Regions from separate parts of the Halomonas sp. A3H3 genome, predicted to be linked through region 1. Evidence: riboswitches for the same ligand, from Rfam matches in the RefSeq annotation. Region 1 holds a riboswitch; each other region holds the start of a gene.

Region 1 (2,197 bases):
GCGAACAGCGCCTTGTTAAGCACGTTTTCAGTGGTAGCCGTCAGTGGCAGCACATTGATCAGATAATCGGCGCCATCCGCTGCCGCCATGACAGCCCCGTCACCTGTCAGATAGGTCACGCCTTCAACCGGCGCTTGTGGCTCGCTGCGGCAGGCTACGTGTACAGAAAAGCCAAGCGCGGCCACCGCTTTCACCACGGCGCGCCCCATGGTGCCGTGTCCCAGCACCGCCACCTTTCTTGATGCTGGCGCGCGCATCGTCAATGGCGCCCAATGCGCCTTGGCAGCATTTTGCTCCAGGGTGGTGAACTCACGCTCACGATGGAGCACCTCATGCGCGGCAAAACCCGCCATCAAGTCGGCCTGATGTGGATCCCGCACCCGGGCGATGTGTACTTCATCTTTCAGGCCAGGATGCGCCAGCAGGGCATCAACACCGGCACCGATAGACATCGCCAGCTCAAGATTAGGATAGCTCTCGAAAGCCTTGTCATTGGGCAACCAGCAGATCGCAAAACGCACATCTTCGGGGTTATCGATCTCATGGGGATGGCGCAGGACGACATCACTCGCTTCATCGCGCAAGGCGTTACCATAAATGGCATCAAGGTCGAGCGAATCACTGAGATAGACGCCTAAAATCGAGTTCGTGTTGGTCATGCAACTCCCTACGGTTCACATTCGAAATAGAAGTGGCTGTAAAACAGCCACTTGTTACTCAACTGTATAATAATTCACGTACCGATGCCATGAAACGCCATTACAGCACCTAAACTCTCATCGCTGTAATGATGCTAATAAATTGTTTCCCGATAACTTTCCATGTCATACACCCTTGCATCTCCCTCACCCGCCTCCTACACTCCACCAACGAACAGCTTGACGGGGTGCCGGTGAAATCCGGCTGAGATGGCGCAGGGCGTAGCAATTAATGCTGCCGAGCGCTGATCCCGCAGAACCTGATCCGGCTAATGCGCTGCTACTTACACAAGTTCGCAGCGAGGGTACCGGCGTAGGGATCAAGCGATGGCCACGGCTGCTCTCTCACGATCGCACGCCGCCCTTCTGCGCCACTCCCTCGATCTTTTTCGCCCGCCCTCCGGATCATTACCACCGGAGGAGTCATGGGCTACCGCTTTACTGATCTCACTACCGCTTGCCAGAAAGATTGGCGCGCCTATATTGAGCACGATTTTGTGCGCCAGCTAGGCACCGCCACGCTGCCCGGGGCGTCGTTTCGCCACTATTTAAAGCAGGACTACCTGTTTTTGATTCACTTCGCCCGCGCCTATGCGCTGGCTGCCTACAAAAGCCCCACCCTCGCCGATCTTCGCCAAGCCCATGAAGGCTTGAAAGCCATTGTGGATGTGGAGCTGGGCCTGCACGTGGGCTTTTGTCAGGAGTGGGGGATTTCCGAGCAAGAACTGGAGGAGCTTCCCGAAGCCAGAGCGACGCTTGCCTACACCCGCTATGTGTTAGATACCGGCAACCGCGGCGACCTGCTGGATTTGCACGTGGCGTTGGCCCCCTGCCTGGTGGGCTACGGCGAAATCGCCAACTGGCTAAACGCCCAGCCTTCCACCCTGCGCGGCGCGCAAAACCCTTACGACGCCTGGATAGCCATGTACGAAGGCGAGGAGTTTCAGGCCGCCATGCAGGCGGAGCTTGAATGGCTGAATATCCGCCTTGCCGACATTACCCCCGCCCGCTTTGCCGAACTGAGCAAGATCTTCCGCGACGCCACCCGCCTGGAAATCGACTTCTGGCAGATGGGCCTAGAGCTGATAGACCAAGACCTCACCCACTAATTCAGCAAAACAACACAAGGAAACGACAGTAATGACTAAGACCGTAACAAGCAAAACCAGCCACTTTTTAGCCGAAACCGCCCAGGTCGATGCCGCCGCCATTGCGCCGCTGCCCGGCTCACGTAAGGTATATATCGAAGGTTCGCGCCCGGATATCCGTGTGCCGTTCCGGGAAATTTCACTGTCGCCGACCAAAACCACCGGCATTGATGAAGAGAACCCGCCACTGCTGGTGTACGACACTTCAGGCCCCTATAGCGATCCGGATGCTAACAATGACCTGCGCCGCGGTCTGCCGGAACTACGCCGAGCCTGGATTGAAGAGCGTGACGATACCGAATTTCTATCAGGCCCCACGTCTGATTACGGCAACCGCCGCGCCAACGACCC
Region 2 (2,197 bases), 1.2 Mb from region 1:
CCTGCAAACGATCGTTAATGATCAGCGGGACTCCGGTGCCTGCCAGAAGCGCTTTTAACCGTTTGGCTTGGGCAATCATCTGTTCATCGCTGGCATGCTTGTCACGCAACTGCACGGTGGTGACTCCGCCTTTTACCGCTGCCTCAACCGTTTGTTCCAAACCATGCTCTCGGCAGAGCGTGGCATCGGTGACCAAGTAGAGCGATAGATCAAGCGGCATGGATTGCCTCCAGTTGGGCATAAGTAGTGAGGTCGTCAGGGGTGAGTTGATACAGCGCATCCAGCAGTGCCACTTGAAAGCTACCAGGCCCGTTGGCGTGGCTGCCCGCACGCTCTCCTGTGACCGCAAAGCAGGCCAGCGCGGCTGCCGTTGCACCCAGTGGGGCGTCGCGGTTGGCAGCCACAAATCCCGCCACTAGCGCGCTCAGCCCACAGCCAAGCGTTGTTACGCGGGGCATCAAAGGATGGCCACCGTTAATGCGGTAGTGCTGTGTGCCGTCCGTCACCCAGTCGCTTTCACCGGTCATCGCGACAATACAGCCGTGTTTTTGCGCTAATGCTATTGCAGCGTCCACGGCTTGGTCGGTGGCGGCTGTGGCGTCCACGCCGCGGCCTTGGCTAGCTAAACCGTTAAGGGCAAGAATTTCAGACGCATTGCCACGAATCACGCTGGGTTTAGCGGCCAGCAGCTTCGCGCACAGCGTTTGGCGATAGCGCGTGGCGCCAACGGCGACGGGATCTAATACCCAGGGAATGGCATGCTGATCGGCAGTCGCTGTGGCGGTGAGCATAGCGTCAGCCCAGTGGGCAGAGATCGTACCGATATTAATCGACAGCCCCGCGGAGATAGCCGTGAATTCAGCCACTTCTTCAGGCGCATGCAGCATGGCGGGCGACGCGCCGGTGGCTAACAGCAGGTTGGCAGTGCTGTTCATGGCCACATAGTTGGTCATACAGTGAACCAGCGGTGTCACTGAGCGTAGCATCTCAAGGTAATCGCCAAGCGGGCGTAGGGTCATAGCATCCTCCCGGCAGGGAGGTGGTAAGCGTTACCACGACTCCCTACGCCGGTGTTATCCGGTTCAGGTTCAAAGGGTGCTTCTCAGCCCAACCGTAACGGAGGGCGCCCCTGTCGAGGGATTACTATCCTTGCCTGAAGTAGCCCTGTAAAGCCCCGGATGCGGACGATAGCAATCTAACGAAACGAAATACGCGTACCGTAGGTAAGCATTTCATCAGGTGTCATCGCTTTACCCTCGACCCCAATCATCTCGTCACCACACTGGTCGGCGAAGGTTAGCACGCCGTGGGTCAAGCCCAGTTGGCCCAGGGTATCGCGGATTTCGCCCGTGCCCAGAAAAGTACTGACGTGGCCCTTGTTATCGCTCAGCTCAGACACGCCGTTAGCATGGTGAAAACGCACTTTGTAGATTCCATCCATCGACTCGACTTCAACAATCGGCGAAAAACCGTTGTGAAGCGCATTGGAAAGCTGTTTTAGCGTCAGGTGGTCACCCAGCGTCATATCGATCGCACTCATGGAAAACTCCTGTGGACGCCTCAAAGGTGGGGCATCACTCATGTTGCGGGAACTGCTTTTTGTAAAGCTTATGAAGAATAAGTGTAGGGTTTTTGTTTAGTATTGCCAGTGCGCTTATCGGTACCTCGATACGACACTGCCTACGTGCTTGTAAGGGCTGTTATTATGGCCATAAAGCCCCCATGGTAAGCGGTACGTGAAGCTCAATGGATTCAATGATCAACATCAGCGATAGGAGAGCAAAATGAGTTTTCAAGGCGAGCAGCATCCCGGCGTCGTGGCTACGCCGCCCCAAACTCAAGGGTTTCGTTTAAACCACACCATGCTGCGGGTGAAAGACCCTGAGCAGGCATTGGCGTTCTACTCAAAAGTGTTTGGTATGCAGGTGATGCGGCGGCTGGATTTCGAAGAGATGCAGTTCTCGCTCTACTTCCTGGCCAACCTGGAACCCAGCGACAGCGTTCCGGACGATGCACAAGCGCGTACCGCCTGGACGTTTAGCCAGAAAGGGCTGCTGGAGCTGACCCACAACTGGGGGACTGAAGACCAGGAAGATTTCGCCTATCACGATGGCAATGCCGAACCCCAGGGCTTTGGGCATATCTGCTTCAACGTACCGGATTTGGCAGCGGCCCAGGCGTGGTTCGACGAGCATGA
Region 3 (2,197 bases), 4.9 Mb from region 1:
CTGATAAATACCATAACGCTTCTGCATAATTAAAAACAATATTTTGTTTGCGTATTTTGCTTAGACAAAAACGATCAGGAGGATTGTCGAGTCGGATATTGAAGCCAATGAGTTCTCGCTCTTTATTTCCTCTAGGTGAGTTAACATATTCATATTCAAAGCAGATTTTATGCAGTGTATCTCTGTAGAGGCTGGTGAAATTCGTATAATGTTTGTGCATCATTATATTCATCTCTTTCGGTGGACAAAGAGGCGTATTTTGCTGATACGAATGATGGCGAGTAGTTTAAAAAGCTGAATTGGAGCTGTGAATCGCGTTTGATTTTTCTTTGACGATCAAACTGTGCAAATTAAAGGCTTTCACGACAGTATCTGCGACGTGATCAGCTAAGGCTTCATTGAAGTTGAGTTTTCCGTTTATAACTTTCGCCCAGCGGCAGTCCGCAGCATCATCACCAGGCCGTAGCTCGCCATCAACGTAGTGACATAAAAGGGCAACCAAGGCGAAGTGGTGGTGACTTCCCTCTGGGTCATATCCGATTACTTCTACTACATCAATTAACGGTCCTACCAATGCTGTGATACCGGTTTCCTCCATTAATTCGCGCTTTGCTGCACAATGTAGGCTTTCTCCCGGTTCCACTGATCCTCCGGGGAAGCCCCAAGTGCCCCGTTGAGGTTCTTTACTGCGTTGGACGAGGAGAACTTCATTATTACGCAGAGTTACGGCGATTGCTGCCAAGCGTGGCTTGGCAAGTACGGAGTTCAGGCGGTTTTTATCAGACGTGTTAAAAGGGGAGGTACTACTGAGCGTAGATGCGTTAGCGGGCGTTGAGTTACCTTGCGACACGATACACTCCTGCATTGAGATTCGGATAATACAGGCGTAGGTGTCAAAACAGGTTCATATATGGTTTATGTCCGTTCCTACGCCGGTATCAGCCGGATCAGGTTCAAAGGGTTTGGATAACTCCATCTCAGCCTGAATAACAGGCACCCCTCGGAAAAGTTACTGTTACTATGAGTTTTAGTATAAGTCAATATTTGGGGGGCAATTCAATGCGGCGGCTTGGCGGACGCCGGGACGGTTTTGACACCCTCTTCGCACACTTGGCTAACGGCTAATCAGCCCGGCTTATTCGCCAAAATCACCGCCCGCCGTGGTGCGGGGTAGCCTTCAATGGTGCGGGTGCGGTCGTTGGGGTCGAGAAAATCGGCCAACGATTGGTAGGTCATCCACTCCGTCGATCGCTGCTCGTCTAACGTGGTAACGGCTTCGTCAACCACGCGCACGTTGGTAAAGCCGCAGCGCTCCAGCCAATGGCAGAGCGCTTGAGAAGAGGGCAGGAAGTAGACGTTGGGCATCGCGGCGTATCGCTCGCCGGGCACAAATACGGTCTGCTCGTCGCCTTCGACTACCAGGGTTTCTAGCACCAGCTCGCCGCCCGGAACTAACGCGGCTTTTAGCTGCTGAAGATGTTCCAACGGGGCAGGGCGATGGTAGAGCACGCCCATGGAAAATACCGTATCGAAAAAGCCCAGGTTCTCCGGCACATCTTCTATACCCACGGGCAAGAACTGCGTTCTTCCGTCATCGGTATCGCCGACGAAGTGGCGTACCGCCTGAAATTGCCAGTAGAAGCGCGGCGAAGGGTCAATTACTAATACGAAAGCAGCCCCTGCCCCAGCCATCCGCCAGGCGTGGTAACCGCTGCCACCCCCCACGTCGAGTACCTTACGGTATTTTAGCGGCGCCAAGTGGGGAGCTACTCTCTGCCACTTCCAGTCCGAGCGCCACTCGGTATCAATATGAATGCCACCCAGTTGAAAAGGGCCCTTTCGCCAGGGGGCGAGTTTTCTTAGCAGGTTAAAACACTGGCGCTGCTGGCTATCGCTAAGATCGAGATCAACGCTGACGGTGTCGCTGTTTAAATCCACGCGCCGCTCAGCGGGCAGCGCCGGAAGCTTGGCCACGGCTTTTTCCCAGGCGGATAAATCGCCGTGGCGGTTACGGTCAAGCCCGTGAGCTAACTGCTCGGGTAGCTTCGCTAGCCAGGGCGTTAGCGAGGCATCCAGCGTGGCTTGATCTAAAAACGCCTGATAAATTGCGCGATGATCGTCGGGTAGTGGCGCCACCTTTAACCCTCCTTAAACGCAATCAGCGAGGCAAAGTTAAGGTACTGGAACCAGGTCATCG
Region 4 (2,197 bases), 3.2 Mb from region 1:
TCCCCCTCGTGGGTCTCACCTTCAGGGGTAGTCAGAAGAGTTCGAATCATGGATGTCCTTGCGAATAGCTAGCGTTAAGTAGGCTAACAGCACACTCACCAGCGTTGAGGCGATTAACGCCCCGACGAATGGCCCCAAGGTAGGGACACTGCCCGGAAAACTGGCGGCCACCATCCCGGCGACCAAGCTTCCTTGGCTTAACCACCCTGGGAGAATGGCACCCAGCAGCCCCGCGATGCCACCTACAATGGCGGCCAGTGGCGTCATTCGTTGCCACAGGCCCAACAGCACAGGTACCACAATGGCAGCACACAGCAGGTCGGCAATCAAAAACAGACGCAGTACTGACAACCCCTGCAAGGCAATTAATACCACCGGTACCATTACTACCACTGTCACCCAGCGGGCAGCCACCAGTGATACGCCCTGCTGCTCGCTGCGCGCGACCACCAACGAGGCAATACCATTTTGCAGCGTATCAACACTGGAGGCCACCAAGGTCACCGCTAATACCAAGGCGGGTAGCGTCAGCCAAACAGGAGCATCACTTAACAGGGCAAAAAATGGCATCGGCGGCTCGCCTAATGGCACACCACTCATCGCGGCCAATACACCCAGACCACCAATCACCATGACGACGACTACCGTCATTGCGCCACCTAACCATGCCCCGCGCCCCAGGCTTTGATCGTCTTGAGCGGCCCACACGCGCTGCCAATAGCCTTGATGGAAGAGATTGGCCGCGGTAACCGCGATCACTAGCGTTAACGCTACGCTGAGCGCACTGGTGATGGGAATGGCAGGAAGCGCAGCCTCGTTGGGAATAGTGGGAAGCCGCCATAGGGCCATGCCACCGACCACACACAGCAGTACCAGTAACAACCACGCCTGCCAACGGTCAGTGGCAAGGCTGGCCCGTAGACCACCTGCCGCAGTATAGATGAGCGTGGTAAGCGCCACGCCAATAATCACCAGTGCGGGGGGCACATCGGAAAGCAGCGCGGTAATGGCGCCAATAGCGGTTAGCTCGGCAGCTAAAAAGCACGCCATATAGGCGATTGATACCAGCGTTACCCAGCGCCTTACACCAGGGCCATAGCACGCTTCAGCAAACTCGGCGATGCTGCGCCCCTCGGGCAACGCCCGGCGAATCTTCGGCCCATACAGTCCTAAGACGATAAACGGCAGCGCAGAGCCTAATGCATAGCCTGCCAGGGCCAGCGGGCCAACAAAGGCGCCGATTTCAGGAGGAGCAAAGAGAATCCATGCGCCCATGCCGGAGGCAAGGAAGGAGAGCCCCAGGGTAGATGCCGTTTGCGAGTTACGGGCGGTGACATAGTCATCAAGTGGGCCATTCACCCAGCGAGCCCGGAGGCCTAAGTAAGCAAAGCAGCACAGCGCCGCACCAAGCACGGCTAACGTTAGGTAAAGCATGTCGCACTTCCTCCGCCGGTACGAACCGGATCAGGTTCCAGGGTCTGCGTAGCCGCATCTCAGCCCTTTTATGCAGGGCTCCCCTGGCGACAGTGAATGTAGGTGTTTTGCTAAGCGCTTTTTCTAAGTACGTTTTTGGGTACTTTTCGAAGCGCTGTCTCAAGAACTATTCTCAATCAAAATCATAGCTTAGTAAAGTTAAGGTGCGCTGGTCGCCTCTTAGCGAGGCACTCGCCCCATCAGGTAGAACTCCTCATTGGGTGGCGTACCTGCCAGGGTAACCAACCGATTCGACAAGCCAAAAAACGCCGCGATCGCGCCTATATCCCAGCAATCCTCTTGGCTAAAGCCTACTTCCAGCAGGCGGGCAAGCCATTCATCAGTCATTTCACCCACATCGATGGCACAGTGCATGGCGAAATCGAGCATCACCCGGTGGCGCTCGCTAATCGGCGCCACCCGATGGTTGATCGCCACTTGGTCAGCGAGTAGCGGGTCTTTACTGTAAATGCGCACCAGTGCCCCGTGAGCAACCACACAATATAGGCAGCGATTACGTGCGCTGGTAGCCACTACAATCATCTCTTTTTCGGCTTTGGTGAGGGTATCTGATTCGCGCTCCATCAACGCATCGTGATAGGCAAAAAAAGCACGAAATTCAGCAGGGCGATGGGCCAACATCAGAAAGACATTGGGCACAAAACCCGCTTTACCCTGAACGGTCAAAATGGTACTGCGAATATCGTCAGGCAGGTCATCCAAT

What was found. Region 1 has a riboswitch for thiamine pyrophosphate ahead of tenA (thiaminase II). Riboswitches for the same ligand answer to the same signal wherever they lie in the genome.
Region 2: it holds a riboswitch for thiamine pyrophosphate, as region 1 does, so the genes downstream of both, thiM (hydroxyethylthiazole kinase) here and tenA (thiaminase II) in region 1, are expected to answer to the same signal.
Region 3: it holds a riboswitch for thiamine pyrophosphate, as region 1 does, so the genes downstream of both, HALA3H3_RS23630 (NUDIX hydrolase) here and tenA (thiaminase II) in region 1, are expected to answer to the same signal.
Region 4: it holds a riboswitch for thiamine pyrophosphate, as region 1 does, so the genes downstream of both, HALA3H3_RS15700 (sodium:solute symporter family transporter) here and tenA (thiaminase II) in region 1, are expected to answer to the same signal.

The regions. Positions count from the first base shown of each region.
Region 1 is NZ_HG423343.1:341,990-344,186, forward strand. Features, by position in the region: gene HALA3H3_RS01540 (NAD(P)-dependent oxidoreductase) at 1-659, opposite strand, end outside; TPP riboswitch at 873-1,035, shown strand; gene tenA (thiaminase II) at 1,124-1,807, shown strand; gene thiC (phosphomethylpyrimidine synthase ThiC) at 1,839-2,197, shown strand, end outside.
Region 2 is NZ_HG423343.1:1,555,298-1,557,494, reverse strand. Features, by position in the region: gene thiE (thiamine phosphate synthase) at 1-220, opposite strand, end outside; gene thiM (hydroxyethylthiazole kinase) at 210-1,019, opposite strand; TPP riboswitch at 1,043-1,141, opposite strand; gene HALA3H3_RS06800 (hypothetical protein) at 1,196-1,540, opposite strand; gene gloA (lactoylglutathione lyase) at 1,785-2,197, shown strand, end outside.
Region 3 is NZ_HG423343.1:5,196,633-5,198,829, reverse strand. Features, by position in the region: gene HALA3H3_RS23635 (thymidylate synthase) at 1-223, opposite strand, end outside; gene HALA3H3_RS23630 (NUDIX hydrolase) at 287-850, opposite strand; TPP riboswitch at 908-1,011, opposite strand; gene cmoB (tRNA 5-methoxyuridine(34)/uridine 5-oxyacetic acid(34) synthase CmoB) at 1,126-2,136, opposite strand; gene cmoA (carboxy-S-adenosyl-L-methionine synthase CmoA) at 2,139-2,197, opposite strand, start outside.
Region 4 is NZ_HG423343.1:3,531,206-3,533,402, reverse strand. Features, by position in the region: gene corA (magnesium/cobalt transporter CorA) at 1-50, opposite strand, end outside; gene HALA3H3_RS15700 (sodium:solute symporter family transporter) at 22-1,434, opposite strand; TPP riboswitch at 1,424-1,529, opposite strand; gene HALA3H3_RS15695 (peroxidase-related enzyme) at 1,654-2,197, opposite strand, start outside.